DNA from 4 places in the Bacillus methanolicus genome. Region 4 is predicted to be linked to each of the others. Evidence: riboswitches for the same ligand, from Rfam matches in the RefSeq annotation. Region 4 holds a riboswitch; each other region holds the start of a gene.
What was found. A riboswitch is a leader RNA that binds a small molecule or an ion and turns the genes downstream of it on or off. The one in region 4 is predicted to bind thiamine pyrophosphate.
Positions count from the first base shown of each region.

Region 1: it holds a riboswitch for thiamine pyrophosphate, as region 4 does, so the genes downstream of both, C0966_RS07225 (IS110 family transposase) here and tenI (thiazole tautomerase TenI) in region 4, are expected to answer to the same signal.
Region 2: it holds a riboswitch for thiamine pyrophosphate, as region 4 does, so the genes downstream of both, thiW (energy coupling factor transporter S component ThiW) here and tenI (thiazole tautomerase TenI) in region 4, are expected to answer to the same signal.
Region 3: it holds a riboswitch for thiamine pyrophosphate, as region 4 does, so the genes downstream of both, thiM (hydroxyethylthiazole kinase) here and tenI (thiazole tautomerase TenI) in region 4, are expected to answer to the same signal.

Region 1 covers NZ_PNFF01000001.1:1,454,260-1,460,215, forward strand. The annotation lists gene C0966_RS07215 (thiamine-binding protein) at 1-17, opposite strand, end outside; gene C0966_RS07220 (ABC transporter substrate-binding protein) at 30-1,043, opposite strand; gene C0966_RS07225 (IS110 family transposase) at 1,468-2,748, opposite strand; TPP riboswitch at 2,928-3,037, opposite strand; gene C0966_RS07230 (response regulator transcription factor) at 3,232-3,825, opposite strand; gene C0966_RS07235 (PAS domain-containing sensor histidine kinase) at 3,838-5,325, opposite strand; gene C0966_RS07240 (hypothetical protein) at 5,439-5,956, opposite strand, start outside.
Region 2 covers NZ_PNFF01000002.1:913,624-919,579, reverse strand. The annotation lists gene C0966_RS18610 (nitronate monooxygenase) at 1-51, opposite strand, end outside; gene C0966_RS16280 (MerR family transcriptional regulator) at 430-939, shown strand; gene C0966_RS16275 (hypothetical protein) at 1,135-1,338, opposite strand; gene thiC (phosphomethylpyrimidine synthase ThiC) at 1,316-3,085, opposite strand; gene thiW (energy coupling factor transporter S component ThiW) at 3,169-3,690, opposite strand; TPP riboswitch at 3,803-3,912, opposite strand; tRNA gene C0966_RS16260 (tRNA-Pro) at 4,147-4,220, opposite strand; gene gatB (Asp-tRNA(Asn)/Glu-tRNA(Gln) amidotransferase subunit GatB) at 4,586-5,956, opposite strand, start outside.
Region 3 covers NZ_PNFF01000001.1:91,063-97,018, forward strand. The annotation lists gene C0966_RS00360 (ATP-binding protein) at 1-1,524, shown strand, start outside; gene C0966_RS00365 (response regulator) at 1,521-2,192, shown strand; TPP riboswitch at 2,395-2,504, shown strand; gene thiM (hydroxyethylthiazole kinase) at 2,724-3,530, shown strand; gene thiD (bifunctional hydroxymethylpyrimidine kinase/phosphomethylpyrimidine kinase) at 3,546-4,361, shown strand; gene thiE (thiamine phosphate synthase) at 4,366-5,037, shown strand; gene C0966_RS00385 (DEAD/DEAH box helicase) at 5,157-5,956, shown strand, end outside.
Region 4 covers NZ_PNFF01000002.1:737,188-743,143, forward strand. The annotation lists gene C0966_RS15340 (hypothetical protein) at 1-167, opposite strand, end outside; gene C0966_RS15345 (IS110 family transposase) at 506-1,627, shown strand; gene C0966_RS15350 (DMT family transporter) at 2,479-3,435, shown strand; TPP riboswitch at 3,490-3,595, shown strand; gene tenI (thiazole tautomerase TenI) at 3,688-4,317, shown strand; gene thiO (glycine oxidase ThiO) at 4,301-5,431, shown strand; gene thiS (sulfur carrier protein ThiS) at 5,436-5,639, shown strand; gene C0966_RS15370 (thiazole synthase) at 5,641-5,956, shown strand, end outside.

The DNA of each region.
Region 1 (5,956 bases), on a different contig from region 4:
ACAAGCGCGTCAGCCATCTTGTTTCCTCCCTATTCCGGCAAAAATTCATTGGTGAATGCTTTTTTGGCATCAAGCTTTTTTTCTAATAAACCATTTTCATACATCCAGGACGCGTAATTTTCCCAAACTTCAAGTTTTTGTTCGCCCCATCTTGGCGCATCATCCTGATATTTTGATGCCAGCCATTCTTGGCTCTTTTTCACTAATTCCGGATCAAGGTCTGGCTCTGCTTTAATTAAAATATCTGCCGCTTCTTTAGGATTTTTAATCGCAAATTGATAGCCTTTTGATGCGGCGTTCACAAATGCTTTAACGATCTCAGGTTTTTTCGAAATCATTGTTTCGTTTGTCGTTAAGACCGGTGTGTAATAGTCAAGGTTTTTGGAATAATCCGTTAAATAAATCATATTCAATTTCTCGCCGCGAAGCTCTGCTTCAACACCAGTCCAACCGTAATAAATCCATGCAAAATCGATGTCTTTTTTTACCGCGGTAAAGAAATCCGTATCTCCGATGTTTACAATCTTTACTTTATTGACATCGGCATTTTCTTTTTTCATTAAAGAGCTGATCACTGACTTTTCAACCGGTGAGCCCCATCCGCCGTAAGTCTTTCCTTCAAAATCCTTCGGTGATTTGATATTTTTTTCAACCGGCGATGCAAATCCTGAAGTGTTGTGCTGAATGATCGCCGCGATCGACACAATCGGAACGCCTTGAATACGCGCCTGCGTAATTCCTTCCTGGTAACCGACCCCAAATTCAGATTTTCCGGATGCCACTAGCTGATCCGCTCCCGTCTCACCCGGCTTCACTATTTCTACATCCAATCCTTCCTGTTCGAAATAGCCTTTTTCTTTCGCTACATATAATCCGGTGTGATTGGTGTTCGGCGTCCAATCGAGCACAACCGACACTTTTTCAAGTGATTTTTCTTTTTTGTCTGTTGTTGCAGTGTTCTTGTCTGATGATGAATCATTCTTGTCAGTACCGCAGCCCGTTAAGAGCATGGCTGAAAAAAGCAATGCGAGCCATTTTTTCATTACTGTTTCCTCCCTCTATATACTTTAAAATTCTCCCGAATACTCACGTTTTCTCTAAATTTCATTAACACCTAATAGTTGATCCACCGAAAATCATGGTTATAAATTGAATTTATTTAAATTTCTTACAGATGGGGGGCCATCCTACCAACCAAACTGGTATTGTTTGGTAATAACAGTTATGACCGTGCGCAAAATCTCCACTCATCTCACGGTCGCTAACCCTCCCATGTATCACCGGATTGGGATCCATACATTCCTTCGTCCTGCGTATCCATGAGGTGGAGGTCGGATAAGCTCCTCAGCTGGGTCATAAGCCCGTATGGTAAAAATAAACTCCGACTCGGCACTATTGGTGTTTGTCTTTAGAAATACTTGAAGTATTCGATAGTAATTTGATTAACAAATTGGTTAATAAATCGGTTTAAGCAACTTGTAATGTAATTTGAGGCAAGCCTTGCAATAATTTTGAACCATCAAATTCACACTGTTTTTGACCAATGACAAATAAGACACGTAATAGCTTACAACACAAAGCGATGAGAGACTGTTGCTTTTTTAAAGGCCTTTCAGATCGTTTTGTATAGTATTGATGTAAAGCTTTAAAAGTTGGATTATGGGCAACGAGTGGCCGAATCGCTAGGTACAGAGCTTTACGCAGCCTGCTTCGTCCCCGTTTCGTTATTCTGGTTTGTCCTTTAAATTTTCCAGAACTATGCTCACGTAATGAAAGGCCTGCCAGATTAACTAATTGCTGAGGGTGACTGTACTTTGTGAGATCACCCACTTCAGCGAAGAATAGAGCGACTGTTGTAACACCTAACCCAGAAATATTCATCATTTGCTTAGCACCTGGGATCGTTTCTACAAGAGCTTCTAGCTCCTGATCCAACTCTTCCAACTGCGTTTGATAAAGCTCATATTGGTCAATCAGATATTCCATTTCACGTTTGGCAAACTGAATCCCGATTTGAATTCCAATGCTCTTTTTGGCCGTTTCCACTAGTTTCGTTGCTCGCTTCATTCCAACTCCTCGTTGTACAAATGGCTTCCACTTTGAGAGAATCTCTTCAGGTGTCATTTCTTTAATTTGAGAAGGAAATGGAAACAGTTTTAGCGTGCAAAGAGCTGCTTTTCCTTCCCAATCCCCGAAAACATCGAAAAACTCCGGAAAATAACGTTGAATCAAATTTTGAATACGTCCTTCTGTGATGGCAAGCTGTTGAGTGAGCTGATCTCTTATTTTGACGCCTTCTCTTAGTTCCGCGTAAATGCCGTCTAAGAGATTTGGTACGGAGTATCGGCCGTCTTTAATCAGCTGTGCAATCACTCTGGCGTCTTTTGTATCGTTTTTTGTTGGAGAGTTGTCATCAAGCTCTTTGCTTTTCTTTACATGCATCGGATTGACTAGCACAAAGTCATAGCCCTTTGCGGTAAGGAAATAAGCGAGATTTAACCAGTAGGGCCCGGTTGGTTCAACCCCAAAAATCACATGGTTCTTATCATTTTCTTTTTGGTGTCGATTCACCCAATCTAAAAGCATTTGGAAACCATGTATGCGATTTTCAAAGATCAAGCGTTTTCCAAATTCAATTCCTCGATCGTCTTGTGCCCGTGCCACGTGTTTGTCTTTGGCAATATCAATGCCGATTATTAATGTTGATGGTGTGATTTGCGAGATTTTTCGATTTTGAGTATAATTCATTATTGAGTCCTCCTTGGTAACTTATTAATTCGGGGTCAATGCATTGACACCCTGTACTATACCAAGAGGGCTCTTTTTGTTTCAAACCTCAAATTTCTTCATTACAGGAATGCTCCTTATGTAATTTAGAATTCGCAAGCCCGGGAACAAATGAAATGCGCCCAGGTCAGAACCTGAGCGCCTAGACGAACAATGTTCCCTCCGCTGGTCTGAACCAGTTCAGGTTCTAAGGGTCATCATCTTTCGGATGAAATCTCAACCGGCAACACCGGTTCCCCTACATTCTTGCTATGAAATTATCAATTCCTCATCTATTATAGCAGATTAGATAATTAATATAATAATTTTCTAATAAATTTGATCGGGGTCTGGCCCGTATTAAGATATCTCGAATCTGGCAGGCATCGGCCGGACAGAGTTCAAATCCCTCTTTTAGAGTTAACACCTAATGGCAGCTGCTGAAAATTGATAAATTTTTTGTGTCTACCGCGTCCTAACCCCAAACTTTTGGTAGAGCAACGTTAAATTATATTCCAGTGATCGTTGGCTCATCGATAAAGAATTAGCCATTTCTCTTGTACTTTTACCCTTTGCCAGTTCCGCCAATATGTCTTCTTCTGTTTTCGTCAGGATTACTGTATCTTGAGAATTGGTGCCGCCGGAAACGAAGCCCGGCCTTCTTAGTTCTCTTACAAGCGAAAGCGGCAAGATAACCTGTTGACGCAGGGCGCATCTTATTCCTATCACAAGTTCTTCTCTTGAAGAAGTTTTGGATAAAAAACCGGAAACTCCGGCTTCAACCAATAAATTAAAATGTGGTTTAATATCAAAACCGGTGTAAATTAATACAATTAAATCTTGATTATACGCTAAAGCTTTTTTTGTTAGTTCAAGCCCGTTCAAGTGCGGCATATACAAATCAAACAGCAATATATCATAATGTTGCAGCTTAATTTTATTTAATGCGTTCAAAGAACTGTTTTCTATTGAAATGTTAAAATCGGGTTCCTGCTCCAATAGCATTTTTGTACCTTCCAATATAGATAAATGGTCATCGACTATCAAAATATTTATCATCGTAAAAACCTCTCAAATTTTTTTATCTCCAATGCCGGTACATGGAATTTGCATAGTAACTTTTAATCCGCAATTCGGTTTTGAATAAAACTCTACATTGCCTGAAAGGCTCTGAACGCGTTGCTTAATGCTTGTTAATCCCATGTTGTTAAAGGACGGTTTTAACTTATCCAGTTCAAAGCCCACACCGTCATCAGAATATTCAAACATCATTTTGTCTTCCCGGGCACTAATATGAAGGTGAATTTTTGAAGCCTTGGAATGTTTTGTCGCATTGTTGATCAATTCCTGTACGATTCGATAAATTCCGATCGTTTGTTCCTCATTTAATTGAAGACTGGAAGTATTGTCTGTTGAAAAATAAATTTTAAAAGTTGAAGAAACTTGGGTATATTCAAATAAATTTTCCAATGCCCGCTCTAAACCCAATTCCCTTAGCAACGGTGGCCGAAGTTCATTACATGTCATCCGGATTTGGTGAATGGTGTCCAGCAGTCCTTGTTCAATTCCTTTAAGCAGTGCTTTTATTTCGTTGTCAAATTCATGGCGATGAAGCAATGATTCCATTCTTCTGTACAAATCAATTTGATCCTGCAGGACTGTATCATGCAAATCACTTGATAAATGGAGCCGTTCTTTTTCGGAAAGATTGAACAAGAGCCGCAAGATCCAAAGCGGTGTTTGGCTGCTTTGCATGGCAGCTTCCAATTGATTCATTAGATTCTCGATTACATCCAAGCTCTCAAATACCATATTGGCGTAGTAAACGATTGTTTCCAGCCAAATGGAATCCATTTCCTCTTCTATAGATTGTGCATTGAGAATGAGGATGTAGGCATGGCTGGTCCGCTCTCCTACTTTTATTAGAACCTTATCGTTAACGTTTACGATCTTGCCAACCGGAAAATTTTGCAAATCGGGTTGAAATTCAAGAAAATGAGCTTCTTCGATTATCTGATTTTCTTTATTAAATTGTAAGATCGCCGGCTGGGAATCTGGCAAAACTGTATTTATTTCATGGATTAATCTTTCTTTGAGATCTGATACTTTCATTACCGAAGACAAGTCTTGGGAAAAATTTTTCAAACTGTTTTGCAATAATTTATATCGATCCTTTCTATTTTGAAGCTCTATCTCCATATTTTTTCTTTCGGTAATATCCCGGACCGTAACGACTGTAAGATTATCTTGACTTTCTACAGGCATCGTCCGACACTCAAAATATTTAATATGGCCGGAGCGGGTAATTATCCTGTACTCACTCTTGGAAGGCTGTTGGGTCAAGATAACATTCCTATGTCTTTCCATTAAATTTTCTCTTTCATCAGGTTGTACAATATCAAATATGTCTTTCAATTCCTCAGGACTGTATCCGGTAGTTTTTTTAAAAGAAGGTGTCGAAAACCGTACAAGACGATTTTGGTCAATGATCATAATGATATCCAATGCGTGTTTGTAAATCGTTTCAAACTCCCAATTGGATTGGACTTTGTTTTCCATCGTTATCATCATTTTCCATAAAATGTTAGCAATTAAACATTTCCTATATATTGATAATACATGAAAAATGTACCAATTAACCGATATTTTTTGCGTAATGGCCAAAAAGACCGCTATTTTATCTCCACTACAAATGAGAACGCCCTGACTTTTCCATTTTGCTTGAACTCAGCCCATATCTTATAAATGCCTGGCTTTTCAAACTGTGTTTCAAAAACCGTATCCTTGTCATTTGCCGGATGCACATGAAGGAAATTCTGGGCATTTTCATCAAGAATGACCACGTGACCCATCGCTCCCAGATAAGGGGTCAAATTTGTTTTATCAAGATCAAAGGTTAACGTTACCGGTTCATTTGCCTTAAAAGAACTCATAGTTAGTTTTACGTTTTCGCCGTCTACATTCTTGCTTAATGTTTCGTCCGGCTGAAGGCCACGGCTATGGGTTGACATTCCGGGATTTCCAACGATAAATGGAACAGGTGCTACATGATAAGCTAAATTTTTCGGTTTAATGTCAACGAATGCCTTATAAAATCCATCAGGCAGATTATTTCCAATTGTAAATTCGCCCTTGCCTGTCTGTTCAGGGTGTAAGTGATAATATTTATGCAGCTGGTCATCCACTACGA
Region 2 (5,956 bases), 180 kb from region 4:
CGGGTATTGAATGTTTAATAGTTTTGTAACTTGATTTTCATTCCATGCCACCGTCGGCCACCCCTTTCTCGTAAGAAAATTAGAAGTAATTTTTGTAAGACGGTCTTTCTACTTAAAAATATGTATTAAATTTCGATTCCCAAAATTAAATTCCTTTTTTTAAAATAGTTTTTTACATAATTATTGTGAATTCTTAAATAAAAGCTTACCTTTTGTTCTATTTTTTAAATGCATCAATGCGCCATTTGTAAAGTTCTTTTTATAAGGCTAATTTATTTAAGCATTCGATAACCTTCTCTTATTTATCGACATCCTTAAAAAAAAAATCGTAAGAAACCACTTTCTTTGCCGAATAAAAACTTGTTTTGTCAACCGGAAAGGAATTTCCAAAAGAACATCGAACTGTAAAATTAAAGAGGGGGGATCATGATGAATACAAGTGCTGTTGCAAAGTTATTAGGAGTTTCACAAAGCACGGTTCAGCGATGGGTGAAGCAGCTGAATCTTAAAATGGAACGAAATGAACTTGGACATTATGTGTTTACTGATGAAGATATTGAACTTTTAAAACAAGTTCATGAACAGCTCAAAAACGGTGTTCCTCTTCAAGATCTTGCCGTAACTGCAAAAAAAACACGCAAAGGTACGGCTAAGACATCAAATAATGATAGAGTAAACGAGGAACTAGTCAATAAAATAAATGATTTGGAAAGAAAACTTGATGATAAAGCAGATTCCGTCGTCTCCTATCAGCTTCTCCAGCACCGACGCGAAATCGAGGAACTGCAAAATGAAATAAAAAAACTGCATAAACGTATTGAACTTCTTGAGCAAAAGCATAGCGAGAAGAAAAAATCAGAAAACCTGCTTGTTTTTGATCAGTCTGGCCAAAAAAAGAAACAGAGAAAAAAATTTATCAGTATGCTGTTCGGATTTTAAGAGAGGCTGACCCCAGAAGAGCCTGGCACCCATAGTTATTAAATATTGAAACAATGTTTCTACAATATTTAATAACTGCTGACGGGAGCCGGGAACTTACGGGTCAGCCTTCTACTATAAAAAATAGTAGCACAGATCATGGCCGTGATCTGTGCTACTAATCTTAGTATGTTTTTAAGTCATTTTTTCTTACTTTTAATAATATTGAACATCAATTTTTTGACATTTTATGCATTTTCGAAAGCCCTCAAATTCAAGGAAAACATGTTTACAATTCTTTTGAATGAAGTGAATTTGCTGTTCTAGTTGATTAATATTTTCCTTGAGACGTTTCACCTCTTCCTGCAACTCTTCGACAACAAGAGATTCCCGATCTTTATTTATATATAACTGATCCATTATCGACAAACTCCTGTGCTTTTTCTTTCATTCCAGTCTTAATAAATTCATCTTCGGTCATGCCCTTTTCCTTTGCCATATTTCGAATATCCTGTGAAATCCGCATCGAACAGAACTTTGGACCGCACATTGAGCAGAAGTGAGCTGTTTTTGCTCCTTCGGCTGGAAGTGTTTCATCATGATACTCCCTCGCCCGATCAGGATCAAGAGATAGATTAAACTGGTCATTCCAGCGAAATTCAAAACGTGCTTTTGAAAGTGCGTCATCTCTTATGCGGGCACCAGGATGGCCTTTTGCTAAATCAGCTGCATGCGCCGCAATTTTATAAGCAATAACCCCTTCTCTTACATCATTTTTATTCGGCAAGCCTAAATGCTCTTTTGGCGTAACATAACAAAGCATCGCTGTGCCGAACCAGCCGATCATCGCCGCACCAATCGCTGATGTAATATGATCATATCCCGGTGCTATATCTGTTGTTAAAGGTCCCAATGTGTAGAATGGAGCTTCTTTGCAAATTTCCATTTGCTTATCCACATTCTCTTTTATAAGATGCATCGGTACATGTCCCGGGCCTTCAATCATTACTTGGACATCATGCTTCCACGCTATTTCAGTAAGCTCGCCTAACGTTTGAAGTTCTGCAAATTGCGCTTCATCATTTGCATCGGCAATTGAACCCGGTCTTAGACCATCTCCTAATGAGACGGAAATGTCGTACGCTTTTAAAATCTCACAAATCTCCTCAAAGTGAGTATACAAGAAATTTTCCTCGTGATGTGCCAAGCACCATTGAGCCATAATCGATCCTCCGCGGGAAACAATCCCGGTTGTCCGTTTTGCAGTCAGAGGAATATAGCGAAGTAAAACTCCGGCATGTATCGTAAAGTAGTCAACACCTTGCTCCGCCTGCTCAATTAATGTGTCCCGGTAAACTTCCCATGTCAGATCTTCGGCCACGCCTTTCACTTTTTCAAGTGCTTGATAAATTGGCACTGTTCCGACTGGAACCGGAGAGTTTCGAATAATCCATTCCCTTGTTGTATGTATGTTTTTTCCTGTCGATAAATCCATGATCGTATCGGCACCCCAGCGGACGGCCCAAGTCATTTTTTCAACTTCTTCTGAAATTGACGAGGATACAGCCGAATTCCCAATATTCGCATTAATTTTCACATGAAAATTGCGCCCAATAATCATTGGCTCGGCCTCAGGATGATTAATATTTGCCGGAATGATTGCTCTTCCCCTAGCTACCTCACTGCGGACAAATTCAGGATCGAGCTGTTCTCTGATCGCAATGAACTCCATCTCAGGGGTAATGATTCCCTTTTTTGCATAATGCATTTGCGTGACATTGCGCCCTTTTTTCGCTCTCAGCGGACGGTTGTTCGTATTTGGAAAAACCTCGATCTTCCGGTTTGCTTCTTCTTCGCTGCGGTAGCCATTGTCCTCAGGCTTAACAGATCTGCCTTGATATTCCTCAACATCTCCTCTTTCCAAAATCCACTTTCTGCGAAGCTTTGGAAGCCCTTTTTTCAAATCAACCTCATAATTCGGATCAGTGTATGGACCACTTGTATCATACACACGCACAGGCTTATTTTCCTCTTTTCCAAACATGGATTCTGTCGGGCTGAGCGAGATTTCCCGCATCGGGACCTGAATATCAGGTCTTGATCCTTCCACATACACTTTTTTGCTTCCCGGAAAAGTATACATCATTTGAGTAAAATCGTTTGTCATATAATAGTTCCTCCTCAAAATTGAATATTTATTTGATACATGCGGCTTTAAAGAGCTGATATGGTGCAAATTTGTCTAAATATTCAAATCCTGTTATGAAAAGATGTCTTTTCAAGTAACTTCTCTTTTGCCGCAGTATTTCTCAAAAAAACAGTCAGAATGACATAACCGATAAAAGCACCTGATAAGGAGCTGACCATAAACGAAGGAATGAATCCAAATATTGTTGCTTCTTTTCCCAGTAAAAGGACTGCAATCGGATATGAAGCAAGAGCACCCAACAAACCTGTTCCGGTGACTTCACCAACAAAAGCCATAGATGTCTTTTTCGTCTTTGAAAATAAATATGCTGCCAAAAAGGCCCCGATCATACTCCCCGGAAACGCAAAAACGGAGCCGGTTCCCATTAGATTTCTTAAAATGGATACGCAAAGCGCCTGAGCCACTGCGTAATACGGACCTAATAAAACTGCTGACAAAACATTAATAAAATGCTGCATTGGAAAAACTTTGGCAAATCCTATCGGGATAAAAAACATGTGGCTTGTCAGTGTACCAATCGTAATCATCATGGCAGTTAACGTAAGCTTCTGTGTTTTTTTCACAAAAAAATCCCTCCAATGTTCAGGCACTGGGGGATAGGGAATACCATGCAAATATTCATTATCGCCGGAGTCAAAAAAAGCAGACTCCAACGGAAGGAATCTGCTTTTGTATGACTAAGTCAATACACTTCCCTACGCTGGTACTAACCAGATCAGGTAAAAGGGTCAAAGATTCGGATCTTTATCTCAGCCGGCCATTCTCCGGCACCCCTAGTGCCAATTATATTATTGTCATAGTTTAATATATCACAGTCATTGATGATTGCAAGGACTTTTTTGATTTTTTTCTCCCTTTCGAAAATTCTATTTAATTAAGAGAAGACAAAAAAGAGGCTGACCCTTTATGGGTCTGGCCCCTCCGACAATGACAATATGTAGAATGTTTTTTAGTGAGGGGGCTGATCCTTTGCTTCTGAATCAGCCCCCCCTTTGATAATAACTCTTGAATATTAAAAATCGGGATAACAGGATTCGAACCTGCGACCCCTAGCACCCCATGCTAGTGCTCTACCAAGCTGAGCTATATCCCGACGGCACATATATTTTACTATATTCACTCGGTATGTGCCAATATCCTTTTTCTACACCATTCTTCAAAAAACGATGAACAAATTATTAATCAAACGTTTGATTAATTTTCGAAAGAGTGCATGAATATCATACATTTTTCCCGGGAAATAGATGCGGAAATTGTCAAATGCTGCTAAGCTCATTTCGACAAAAACAGTGCCGACCAGAAGACCGATCTTAATCTGCTAAAAATTAAAAAGAGGCTATCTCAAAAGCCTAGGGTCAGACCCTATACCACAATATATAGGACATAATGTTGGATAAATGTGCTATATATCGATAAATGCACATGAGGTCTGACCCTTATAAGACAGCCTCTACAGAATTATAGCTTTTGCAATTCTTGATTTAATAATTTATTGACCAACGGCGGATTGGCTTGTCCTTTTGTCGCTTTCATTACCTGGCCGACAAGGAAGCCGATCGCTTTACCCTTCCCATTTTTAAAGTCTTGTACTGATTGTGGGTTCGCCTCAATGACTTCTGCAATAATTTTTAGAAGCGCTCCTTCGTCGGAAATCTGAACAAGTCCTTTTTCTTTGACAATTTGCTCTGCATCTCCGCCATTTTCAATTAACTCTTTAAATACTGTTTTGGCGATTTTCGAAGAAATTGTGCCATTTTCGATCAGCTTAATCATGCCCGCGAGGCTTTCAGGCGTTAAAGACACTTCGTGAAGCTCTTTTTGTTCCGCATTTAAGTAAGCAGACACCTCTCCCATCATCCAGTTGGATGCTTGTTTTGGATCTGCACCGGCTTTGACAGTCGCCTCAAAGAAGTCAGCCATTTCTTTTGTTACTGTTAAAACAGCAGCATCATAAGCAGGCAGTCCAAGTTCTTCGATGTAGCGTTTTTTCCGCTGATCAGGCAGCTCAGGAATTTCTGCTCTTACGCGTTCTTTCCACTCTTCATCAATATACAATTCCACAAGATCAGGCTCCGGGAAGTAGCGATAGTCATCCGAACCTTCTTTCACACGCATTAAAATCGTCGTATTTGTCGCTTCATCATACCGGCGCGTTTCCTGCTGAATCGTTCCGCCTGCAAGCACCACTTCCCGCTGGCGTTTTTCTTCATACTCCAAACCCTTTCGGACGAAATTAAAAGAGTTTAAGTTTTTCAACTCGGTTTTTGTTCCGAATTCTTTTTGGCCAACCGGGCGGATTGATATATTTGCATCACAGCGTAGGGAACCCTCTTCCATTTTACAATCAGACACACCCGTATATTGGATGATTGATTTTAATTTTTCAAGATAGGCATACGCTTCGTCAGGAGTACGGATATCCGGCTCCGAAACAATTTCAATTAACGGCGTGCCCTGGCGATTTAAATCTACAAGGGAATAGCCGTTTTCGTGGTTTAATTTCCCTGCATCTTCCTCTAAATGTAGGCGGGTAATTCCAATTTTTTTCTTTTTCCCGTCCACTTCGATTTCAATCCAGCCGTTTTTGCCGATCGGCTTATCGAATTGGGAAATCTGATATGCCTTCGGATTATCCGGATAAAAATAGTTTTTGCGGTCAAACTTCGTTTCTGTTGCCACTTCACAGTTTAGTGCCATGGCCGCTTTCATCGCATACTCGACAGCCTTTTTATTCAAAACAGGCAGTACGCCCGGATATCCGAGTTCAATAACAGAAGTATTTGTGTTAGGTTCAGCGCCAAATTGGTTCGGGCTTGCCGAAAAGATTTT
Region 3 (5,956 bases), on a different contig from region 4:
TTTTTAGTAAGAGAATTTATCAAAGCAGAAGAAAATGAATTAAAAGAACAAGCCATGCTGACAGCAAGGACTGTTGCAGAGCTTCCGGAAGTTTCAGAAAATATCTCGCAGGGTGGTGCACGGTCAGAATCCCTTTCTTTAATTGTTGAGAAAATTCGGATGATCAATAATGCAGACTATATAACGGTACTCAATATGGATCGGATGCGTTTGACTCACCCGGTTAAAGGAATGGTCGGAACGATATCTGAAGGTGCTGACGAAGGGCCTGCTTTTGCAGAACATTCCTATACGTCGAAAGCAAAGGGTGAAATTGGAACGGTCATCCGTGCATTTACACCTGTGATGAACAAGGATCATGAACAAATAGGCGTGGTTATTGCAGGGTATAAGATCCCGAGCTTTTTTGAGACATTGTTATCACTCAAAAAACAAATAGTCTGGACGGGTGTGCTTGCATTATTTTTCGGTGGATGGGGTGCATGGCTTCTGGCGCGGCATATTAAAAAGCAAATGTTTCAGCTTGAACCGCATGAAATTGCCAGGCTGCTTGTGGAACGGACCGAAACATTTAATGCCATGCATGAAGGAATCATAGCGATTGATATGGAAGAAACGATTACGATTTTTAATAAAAAGGCTAAAGAGATGCTGGGAATTGATGGGGATGTTGTCGGGAAAAAGATACGGGATGTCCTCCCTGATACACGTCTTCCTGAAATCATAGAATTAGAAAAGCCAATTTATAATAAAGATTTGCAGATCCGGAATTTGGCAATTGTCAGCAACAGGATTCCAATTAAGGTGAATAATAAAACAGTTGGGGCGATTGCTATCTTCCAGGACCGTACTCAAGTAAAAAAACTGGCGGAAGAATTAACGGGGGTTAAAGCTTTTGTAAACGCATTGCGTGTCCAAAACCACGAGCATATGAATAAGCTTCATACGATAGCGGGATTAATTCAACTGGGAAATAAGGAAAAAGCGCTCGAATATGTTTTTGAAATAACGGAGGAGCAAGAAGAGCTGACTCGTTTTTTAAGCAAAAACATTCATGATGACAGCCTTACCGGTTTGTTGCTTAGTAAAGTCAGCCGCGGTAAAGAACTTGGCATTCAAGTTACAATTGACCGCCATAGTTCTTTGAAACAGTTTCCGCCATTTATGGACCATCATGATTTTGTGTTAATTTTGGGGAATTTAATTGAGAATGCATTTGATTCTTTTAAAAATGTGATGAATGATGATAAAGAAGTTTATGTAAGAATTCAGCAAAACGATCAGTTACTATGTATATTAGTAGAAGACAATGGAAGCGGCATACCTGAACATGTCCAGCCGTTTATTTTTGACCAGGGATATTCTACCAAGTCTGAGACCGGACGAGGAATCGGATTATATTTAGTAAAGCAGGTTGTTGAAAAAGGGAAAGGGGATATTCTTTTAGAGTCATCGGTAGGAAAGGGAACATCATTTTCGATAACATTTTCAATGTATACTGAACAAAAGGGGGCAGAAGGGTGATCAAAGTCGTGTTGATAGAAGATGATCCTATGGTACAGGAAGTAAATCGGCAATTTATTGAGAAAGTCGACAGCTTTAAAGTGGTCGGAGTGGCATCAAACGGCTTAGAGGGTATAAATTTGGTTCGATCGAAGAAACCGGAGCTTGTGATCATTGATGTGTATATGCCCCAGCAGGATGGGCTCCAGACTCTTCAGGTGATCAGGACGGAAAGGATAAATGTGGATATTATTCCGATTACAGCAGCCAGCGACATGGAAACAGTCCGCTCGTTTTTACAGCACGGAGCGTTTGATTATATTGTGAAGCCATTTAAATTTGAACGGATCAAAAAAGCACTGGAAAATTACCGGTCTTTTCGAATGAAGTTTGATGAAAAAGAGAGGATTTCCCAACAGGAACTAGATGAATTCTTTTTCCGCAAAGAACAGGGCAATACTTTTGATCTGCCAAAGGGGTTGAATGCCTTGACGCTTACAAAGATTTCGAAATTCCTGGCGGAAACAAAAGTGCCGATTTCAGCAGAGGAAGTCGCTGAAGGGGTGGGGATCGCCAGAGTAACGGCGAGACGCTATCTCGATTACCTTGAAAAATGCGGGCATGTCCAAATCGATTTCCAATACGGCGGCATTGGCCGGCCAATAAACCGATACAAACTAAACAAATAGTGGCCAGGCTCCCTCACTGCTTCACCGCATTAACGTGGTGCGGGCCAGACCCTCACCGCTTCACCGCATTAACGTGGTGCGGGCCAGACCCTCACCGCTTCACCGCGTTAACGTATCGAGGGCCAGACCCCTCATATCCTTTCCTCCCGCCTATTCCTTTACTTGCATTTTTGAGGGTGGAGGAGTAGACTTAGAATTAAATTGAATAGTTTACGGGAGCCCGCGGAAGCAGGCTGAGAGTGCGGCTATTCCGTCGCAGACCGTTTGAACCTGTTGGATAATGCCAGCGTAGGGAAAAGTGCTGAGGATATTTTCGGCTGTAAATTTTACATGATCCTATCAGTCTATTTAGAGACACTTTGCTTACGCAGAGTGTCTTTTTCGCTATTAGAGGCAATCTTCCATTTGCAAAACGTATAGGAAAAAAGCAAAATAAGAAATTCAAAAACTCAAAACGGATTGTTCATATTATTTGCTGGCGGCTCATCAGGTGATTTTCCTCTAACTTGCTAGAAAGGGTGCTTGATCAAGATGAATACTGAAACCATTGCTGCTTCACTTGAGAAAGTGAGAAAAGCGAATCCGCTCGTACATAACATAACGAATATTGTCGTCGCGAATTTTACTGCGAACGGCTTGTTGGCATTAGGAGCTTCCCCGTTCATGGCAGCCGCAAAAGAAGAAGTTTCGGATATTGCGAACATAGCAGGAGCACTTGTTTTAAATATCGGCACGCTGAATCCTAAGACCGTCGAGGCAATGATGTTCGCCGGAAAGGCGGCAAATGAAAAAGGCGTTCCAGTCATTTTAGATCCTGTCGGAGCGGGAGCTACCCCTTACAGGACAGCTGTAGCGAAGAAAATTGTCAATGATCTCAAAATTTCCGTCATCAGGGGCAACGCTGCAGAAGTTGCAAATGTGATCGGTGAAAACTGGTTTATTAAAGGCGTTGATGCAGGGGAAGGCAATGGAGATGTTATCGAACTGACCAAAAAAGCTGCCAGACAATTGGGAACAACCATTGCTGTTACAGGAAAGGAGGATGTAGCTTCCGACGGTGAAACGACATACCTCATCCGTAACGGACATCCAATTTTAACTAAGGTTACTGGTACAGGGTGTCTGCTGACTTCAATTATCGGCGCCTTTTCTGCCGTAGAAAAAAACCTATTAGAAGCTTCTGCCGCTGCATTAGCCTGCTATGGAGTGGCAGCTGAAATCGCGGCTGATAAAACATCTGACAAAGGACCATGCAGTTTTCAAATTGAATTTTTAAACCAGTTAGCCAAACTTTCATCTGATGATATAAGAAACTTAGCTTCGGTTGAACGAGTGTAAAGGAGGCCAGAATCTATGAAAAAAGTACACAAAGCTTTAACGATTGCCGGTTCGGACAGCGGAGGCGGAGCCGGGATCCAAGCCGATTTAAAAACTTTTCAGGAACTAGAAGTTTTTGGCATGTCTGCCATAACAGCTGTTACGGCCCAGAACACTTTAGGGGTTCAAGGTGTTTACCCGCTTTCCGTTCAGGCTGTTGAACAACAGATCGAATCGATAGGTACAGATCTTGGCGCCGATGCAGTGAAAACAGGCATGCTGTTCAACAGTGAAATCATTGAGGCTGTTGCCGGCAAAATCAAAAAATTCGGCTGGAAAAATGTTGTTGTCGATCCGGTTATGATAGCAAAAGGAGGAGCACCGTTATTGCAAAATGAAGCGATCAGCGCTTTGAAAAATCGCTTGCTCCCGCTTGCGGAAGTTGTTACCCCAAATATTCCGGAAGCAGAAGCAATAACAGGAATCAAAATTGAAACGATTGAAGACCGCTTTGAGGCAGCGAAGTATATTTTTGAACTGGGAGCCAGAAATGTTGTCATTAAAGGCGGACACGAAAACGCGAGTGAAGCGGTTGATGTGTTATATGACGGTCGGGAGTTTTACTATTTTAAAAGCAAAAAAATTGAAACTAAGAACACACATGGAACCGGCTGTACGTTTGCTGCAGCGATTGCTGCTGAACTGGCTAAGGGAAATACGGTACAAAATGCAGTCCAAACAGCAAAAGATTTTATCGCTGCCGCAATTGAAAATCAACTGGGAATCGGACTAGGACACGGGCCGACAAATCACTGGGCTTACCGGCAAAAACTAGTATCTGAAAAAAGGTGATATCATGGCTGGAATTTCAAAAGAGAATATGCGGGAGCTGTTAAAAGTTTATTTTATAATGGGGAGCAACAATTGTCTAAAAGATCCTCTTGAAGTTGTAACGGAAGCCCTTCGGGGAGGGGCGACTTTGTTTCAGTTCCGCGAAAAAGGAAACGGAGCTTTGACCGGAGAACAGAAAAAAGATTTTGCCAAGAAAGTTCAAAGCATTTGCAAAAAACACGGTGTGCCATTTATTGTAAATGACGATGTCGGCCTGGCAATTGAATTGGATGCCGATGGGGTCCATATTGGCCAGGAGGATGAATCCGCAGATTCTGTCCGGCAAAAAATCGGCAATAAAATCCTCGGCGTCTCCGCTCACAATCTCGAAGAAGTGCAGGCTGCAATTCAAGCGGGCGCTGATTATGTCGGCATTGGCCCTATCTTCCCGACAGAAACAAAAAAAGATGCTAAACAAGTACAGGGCACCGCCATGCTCCGTTTACTTCGAGAGAAGCGAATCGACATCCCGGCAGTCGGGATTGGCGGTATAAATGCCAAGAATGCCGCACAAGTTGTCGCAGCCGGTGCTGATGGCGTCTCTGTCATATCTGCCATCAGCATGGCCGCTTCTCCTCTGGAAAGCACAAAGCAAATTAAAGAAGCAGTAGTTTCTTTAGCCGGATTGCAAAAATAAATTCTTAAGTTCGAGGAAAGAGTGCTTTTTATAAGGCACTCTTTTTTAAACTCTTCCTTTCGATATTGAAAAAGATGTGGAATAATACTCTTTATAAAATATTCATAAGGAGATCCTACATGTCAGAAAAACAATCAATCATTGCAACATTACAACCGTTTATACAAGAAGCATGGAATAAATCAGGCTTTGAAAATCCAACATCAATCCAAAAGCAGGCGATTCCGCTTATTTTACAAGGAAAAGATGTGATAGCAGAATCCCCGACTGGAACGGGAAAAACACTTAGCTATTTGCTGCCTTTGCTTCATAAAATCGATCCGAATAAAAAAAGCGTACAAGCTGTGATTTTGGCTCCCTCTCAGGAACTTGTAATGCAAATTTTAGGTGAATTCCAAAAGTGGTCTGAAGGAAGCGGAATAAGAGGCGCTTCCTTTATTGGGGGAGCCAACTTGAAGCGGCAGCTTGAAAAATTAAAGAAAAATCCTCATGTTGTGATTGGCACACCGGGGCGTACATTTGAACTAATCAAACAGAAAAAGCTGAAAATGCATGAAGTAAAGATGGTCGTTCTTGATGAAGGCGACCAGCTTCTTATTCCTGAACATGCCGATACCGTTAAAAATATCATTAAAACAACGTTAAGTGACCGGCAGATCGCACTTTTTTCAGCAACACTTGCATCCAAAACAGAAGAAGCGGCAAAGGATCTTGCAAACGATCCTGAAGTCATTCGCGTGAAAAAGGATGAAACAATCGGCTCCTCGAATGTTGAACATATTTATTTTGTTTCGGAGCAGCGAGATAAGATCAAATTACTGGAGAAAGCCGCACGGCTAAAAGGGATAAAAGCACTTGTTTTTGTTAAGGATATCGGCAACTTACAGGTGCTTGCAGAAAAACTTCACTACAAAGAACT
Region 4 (5,956 bases):
TTAAGAGAATACTTTACTCTTTTTCCAGGTAACATACGTTTTCTTTTTTGTAAACCATTAATTGGTAACTTACGTTTCTTTTTTCGTAAACCATTAATGAATAATGGACAGTAAAAGCACATAAGAGAAAATGTCAATACGGCTGCTCCGACAATTACTACATCCATAATATATTTGATTGCTATCCCCCCCCTTAGTTTCTTTCTATGCTTTTAAGGTTCATAAAAAGTTTCTTCCCTAAAATAGCCTTTTTTTTATTATACTACTCCATTAACTTCGTTTTATCTTAAATTTTAATAGAGATTTTATCGAATTTTTAGCTGGAAGATAAGGGGTATTCGCTCTGAACCATGATCAAGGCAAGGTTATGAGCCTTCATTTGGATTTATGAGTTATCATGAACGAAACTAGCCCCATACTCGTAACAGCGTAGATTAATTTGGTACACTAATTGAAAGAAAAAACAAACCAAATCAGAGCTACATTACGGAAGGAGCTAGTTATTATGAAGGATACCATAAAATATGTTGGTTTAGACGTCTCAAAAGAAAAAATTGCTGTGGCAATTGCTGAAGAAGGAAGAAAGGATCCTGTTTACTGGGGCACCATCCCTCATACTCCAGAAGCGGTTAGGAAACTGGTCAGAAAACTTGGAGAACCTGCAAACCTTCGATTTTGTTATGAAGCAGGGCCTACTGGTTATCCACTTCACCGATTTTTACTTAGTTTAGGAGTGGAATGTGAAGTGATTGCACCTACCTTGATTCCAAAAAAACCTGGCGAGCGCGTGAAAACAGATCGGAGGGATGCTATACGGCTCGCACAGCTTTTCCGTGCGGGAGAGCTAACATCCGTGTATGTACCAACCCAAGAAGATGAAGCGCTTCGAGATTTAGTCCGAGCCCGTGAAGATACGAAAGAGGATGAGTTAAGGGCAAAGCATCGATTGACAAAATTTCTTTTGCGCCACGATATTAGACCTCCTAAAGGGGTTAAAAAGTGGACAGTACCGTATAGAAATTGGTTGAATACCCTAAAGTTTGATCATACTCCATCCAGAATTGTCTACCAAGAATATATGTATCAACTCCATGAGATTGAGCAGCGATTGAAACGGCTTGAAGAGGAAATTGAACGGCAGGCTACTGAAGGTTTCCATGCACCGATGATTCAGGCCCTTCAAACGTTAAGAGGGGTAGCCGTGATTACAGCTACGAGTCTAGTCGCAGAAATTGGATCATTTGAAAGGTTTGCGTCACCCAAGCAGTTAATGGCATATGCGGGACTGGTTCCAAGTGAAAGTTCTAGTGGTGAAGTTAGAAAACAAGGGAAGATCACCAAGACAGGGAATCGTCATGTGCGTCGCCTATTAGTGGAAGCTGCATGGAGTTATCGATATCAACCAGCTGTAAAGGGAAAATTAAAGAAAAGACAAATGGGACAACCACCCGGTGTTTTAGACATGCCATGGAAGGCACAAAATCGGCTTCACAAAAAGTATTTTCGTCTACTAGCACGAGGAAAATCAAGTGGAAAAGCGATGACAGCCATTGCACGAGAATTAGCAGGATTTATTTGGGCGATCACTCAAGAAATCGATCGATTGCAAGCCAAATTAACGAGTTAATCGAAGGGTTATTGAAAACTGGTCTACATTTAGCTTTATGAATCAAGGATAAAAGAAAAACTGAGAATAGGGCTCGGAGGCAAAGGAAACATCCGGTAAGGAGAACCCACGATAAAGGCTTGTGCCATGTCTCTATTAGACTAACGCACGATATGAGTTAGTGGAAGCTCCTTAGTACGGAAAGATAAAATGTGAGAACCCACGGATATCAGAATGCTTACCGTTGTAGAGAGATTTTTGCCTTCGTGCCGTGCGCTTAGCCCAATCTGAATGAAAAAGAAAGGAGGAAATTCATCCCTTTTCAGCTTTTGATATCGTCTCAATTCAAAGATCGACCGTCAAGGAAAGCACTTGACAGTCAATCTTTGAATTGAGGTAGGGTAGTCAAGCTGAAAAAGGAACATCTCTAGCTTATCCAAGCTAACTCCCTAAAAGAAGCCAAAAAAGCGCTTCTTTACTTAAAGTCGGCCAAAAACATAAAGATTAAAGAAATTTTGTGGGGGACTTGAAAGTTTCGTTCATATCAGCCTTTAATTTGATAAATGAGCTTTTATTTAGATAAATGAGTCTTTATTTTGAAATATGAGCCTTCATTCGAATATATGAGCTTTTATTCCAAAAAATGAGCCTTCATTTTCGTTTATGAGCCGTCGATCACATTTATGAGCTTTCCATCACCATCATTCCGCTAAAAAATATCCGAGACTTGTCCCGGTTTCTATATAACGAATCCCCCGGCAGAAACAAGATGTGTTCTTTGTGAATTCGATAAAAGGTTTATATTATTCTCACAATATAATGTACAATATAAATAGGATCAGCCAAGAGGGGGAACAGATGTGGGAAATTTCATAGGACAAGATCGTTACAAAGGTATTTTAATGGTAACTTTTGGAGCTACATTATGGGGATTATCAGGTACCGCGGCCCAGCAGCTTTTTCAAAATTATGGTGTTCCGATTGGGTGGCTAGTGACAATACGGCTGTTATTCTCGGGTGTAGCATTAATTGCAATAGGTCTGTTAAGTAAAGATAAAGAAAAGGTATGGGCGATTTGGAAAGATCGAAAGACACGACTCCAGTTATTACTATTTGGAATTCTTGGATTGTTAGGAGTCCAGTATACATATTTCGCTTCGATCGAAACAGGAAACTCTGCGGTTGCTACATTACTTCAATACTTAGCTCCGATATTTATAACTGTCTATTTTATTTTGAGACATCGTGTATTTCCTGGTCGTATTGACCTAACAGCAATTCTATTAGCACTTTTAGGAACTTTCCTTTTGTTAACGAACGGTTCAATTAAGAATTTCGCCGTTTCCAATATCTCTGTCGCATGGGGAATATTGTCCGGTATAGCCCTTGCTTTTTATACAATATATCCCGTTCGATTACTAAAAAAATGGGGTTCAATAGTCGTTGTTGGATGGGGAATGATTATAGGAGGAATTGGATTGAGTTTTATTCATCCCCCTTGGAAAATAGAAATTCAAGATTGGTCTATACATACACTTTCACTCATTAGCTTTGTCATTATTTTTGGAACGTTGATTGCATTTTTTCTTTATTTGGAAAGCCTTCGTTTTATTACCCCGAAAGAAACAAGTCTACTAAGCTGCACAGAACCGCTCGTCGCTGTTATTTCAGCAATTATATGGCTTCATGTTTCTTTTGGAGTGTTTCAAGCATTTGGCGCCCTGTGCGTGATGGCAATGGTAATTATCTTATCCTTTAAATCAAATGAACCTCAAAAAAAATTAACCGTCATTGAAGATGGAAGGCAATTCCAACGCAAACAAGCCTAAAAAAATGTTTCCACTTTTTCGGATTCGTGTTAAAATTTTAATAAATTAAATAATTCGCAACACTAGGGGAGCCTTTTAAAGGCTGAGATTGAACTTCGGTTCTAAACCCTTTGAACCTGATCTGGATTATACCAGCGTAGGGAAGTGGAGACTATTTTTTAGACTAGGGTATTTTTATGTACTTTAACCACTCTTTATGCTGGAGAGTGGTTTTTGTTTTGCCAAGTTTACGTCCAAGGGCAGGTGTGGACGATGGAAAAAGAAATTCATGTCATTTCGAACGGTATACAGAAAACCGATCAGTTTGTGAAGATAGCTTCTGAGATTCATCCGTATGTTACCGCCATTCACATTCGCGAAAAAACTGCAACAGCCAAAGAGGTCTATACCATCATTAAGGCAATGATCGATCAAGGAATCCCGTCCGGAAAAGTAGTTGTAAATGACCGTGCAGACGTTGCAAGAGCAGTTCATGCACAGGGTGTTCAACTAACATACCAAAGCCTTGATGTACAACTTGTTAAAACGAGTTTTCCGGAATTGCGCATCGGGAAATCGGTTCACTCGATACAAGAAGCTGTTGAAGCTGAAGAGCAGGGAGCAGATTACCTTTTGTACGGACATATTTTCTCCACTTCTTCAAAGCCTGGATTGGCCCCAAGAGGTCTAGGTTCATTGCGGCAAATAGTAAAGGAGGTGGCAATTCCGGTAATCGCGATAGGAGGTATAGTACCTAATAATGCGAAAGAAGTTTTGTCGACAGGTGCGGCCGGCATTGCCGTCATGTCATTAATATGGGAAGCTCATTCACCGTTAGAAGCAATAAAAGAATTATATACGTTTGTAAATGGAAAGAGGGTTTCAAATGACAACCAGTTATGACGTTATTATTGTCGGAGGCGGAGTGATTGGCAGTTCAATAGCCTTTCATTTGGCAAAAAAGAAACGAAAGGTCCTGTTAGTCGAAAAAGACCGGATTGGATGCGAGGCATCAAGCGCGGCAGCGGGAATGCTTGGTGCACAGGCGGAAATAACAGAAGCCGGTCCTTTTTATGACATGGCGCAAAAGAGCAGAAGTCTGTTTCCTGCCATAGCAGAGGAATTAAAAGAATGTTCCGGTATTGATGTTCATCTAGTAAATAAAGGGTTATTAAAGGTAGCTAGATCAGAAGACGAAGGAAACGAGTTAAAGAGACTCAAATCATTCTACCAGAAGCAAGGACAAAGAGCCGAATGGTTGTCTGATGCAGAGCTGCTTGAAAGAGAACCGAACCTTTCCCGTGATCTTATAGGCGCTATGTATCTGCCGGATGATGGACATGTGCTTGCTCCGGAATTAACTTCTGCTTTTGCGAGGGCAGCCTCCATTTTAGGTGTGAGTTTACGAGAGTACACAACAACAACAGGAATCATTATTCAAAAAGACCGGATTATTGGCGTTGAAACGAATGGCGGTAATTTTTACAGTGATACGGTAGTAGTGGCATCAGGTGTCTGGTCAGGAACCTTGCTGCAGCAAACCGGTCTTCATCTTCCGTTATATCCTGTGAAAGGGGAATGTTTTTCTTTACTGTATCCGGCAGCACCGATTACTGCTACCGTTATTTCGGAAGGATGCTACATTGTGCCAAAACAACGGGGCCGTCTTATCGTTGGCGCTACTATGGCAGAAGGACAATACGATAAAAAGGTGACTCTAAAAGGAATTCGAGACCTTTTAACAAAGGCAGAAACGATATTACCGAACATTGTAGAGGGCGAATGGGAAAAAGCTTGGACAGGCCTTCGTCCCCAAACTCCTGATGGATTGCCTTATATGGGCAAGCATCCTGAAATTGAAGGGCTATTTATTGCTGCGGGCCATTTTCGCAACGGAATATTGCTTAGCCCGATCACAGGACAGTGGATGACAGAGCTGATCGAAGGCGATCGGCAGGAAGAGACGTTGCAGCCGTTTCGGGTAGACCGGTTTTCAAAAACGCTGATAGCGAGGTGACAAAATGAAGCTCATTATAAACGGAGATGTAGTCGAACTGTCTAATGAAGTACGTACGATTCAGGATTTGTTGGCTCACTTCAACTTGCAAGACAAAGGAGCCATTGTTGAACTGAATCGGGAAATTCTTGAGAAAAGTGCACATGCAGAAGCATATTTGTCAGATGGCGATAAAATAGAAATTGTTCATTTTGTGGGAGGCGGTTAACATGTTAAAAATTGGTCCTTATCAGTTTGAATCGAGGTTGCTGCTTGGAACAGGGAAGTTTCCTGATTTTGATGTACAGAAAGAGGCGGTAAAAGTATCAGGTGCTGAAATTCTAACATTTGCGGTTCGCCGTATGAATATTTATGAGCCGAACCAGCCGAACTTTTTGGAAAAGCTGGAAGTTGCAAATTTTACTTTGCTGCCGAATACGGCAGGAGCAAAAACGGCGGAAGAAGCGGTAAGAATTGCAAAACTGGCAAAGGCGTCCGGTTTGTGTGATATGATAAAAGTAGAAGTTATTGGTGATGATAAAACAC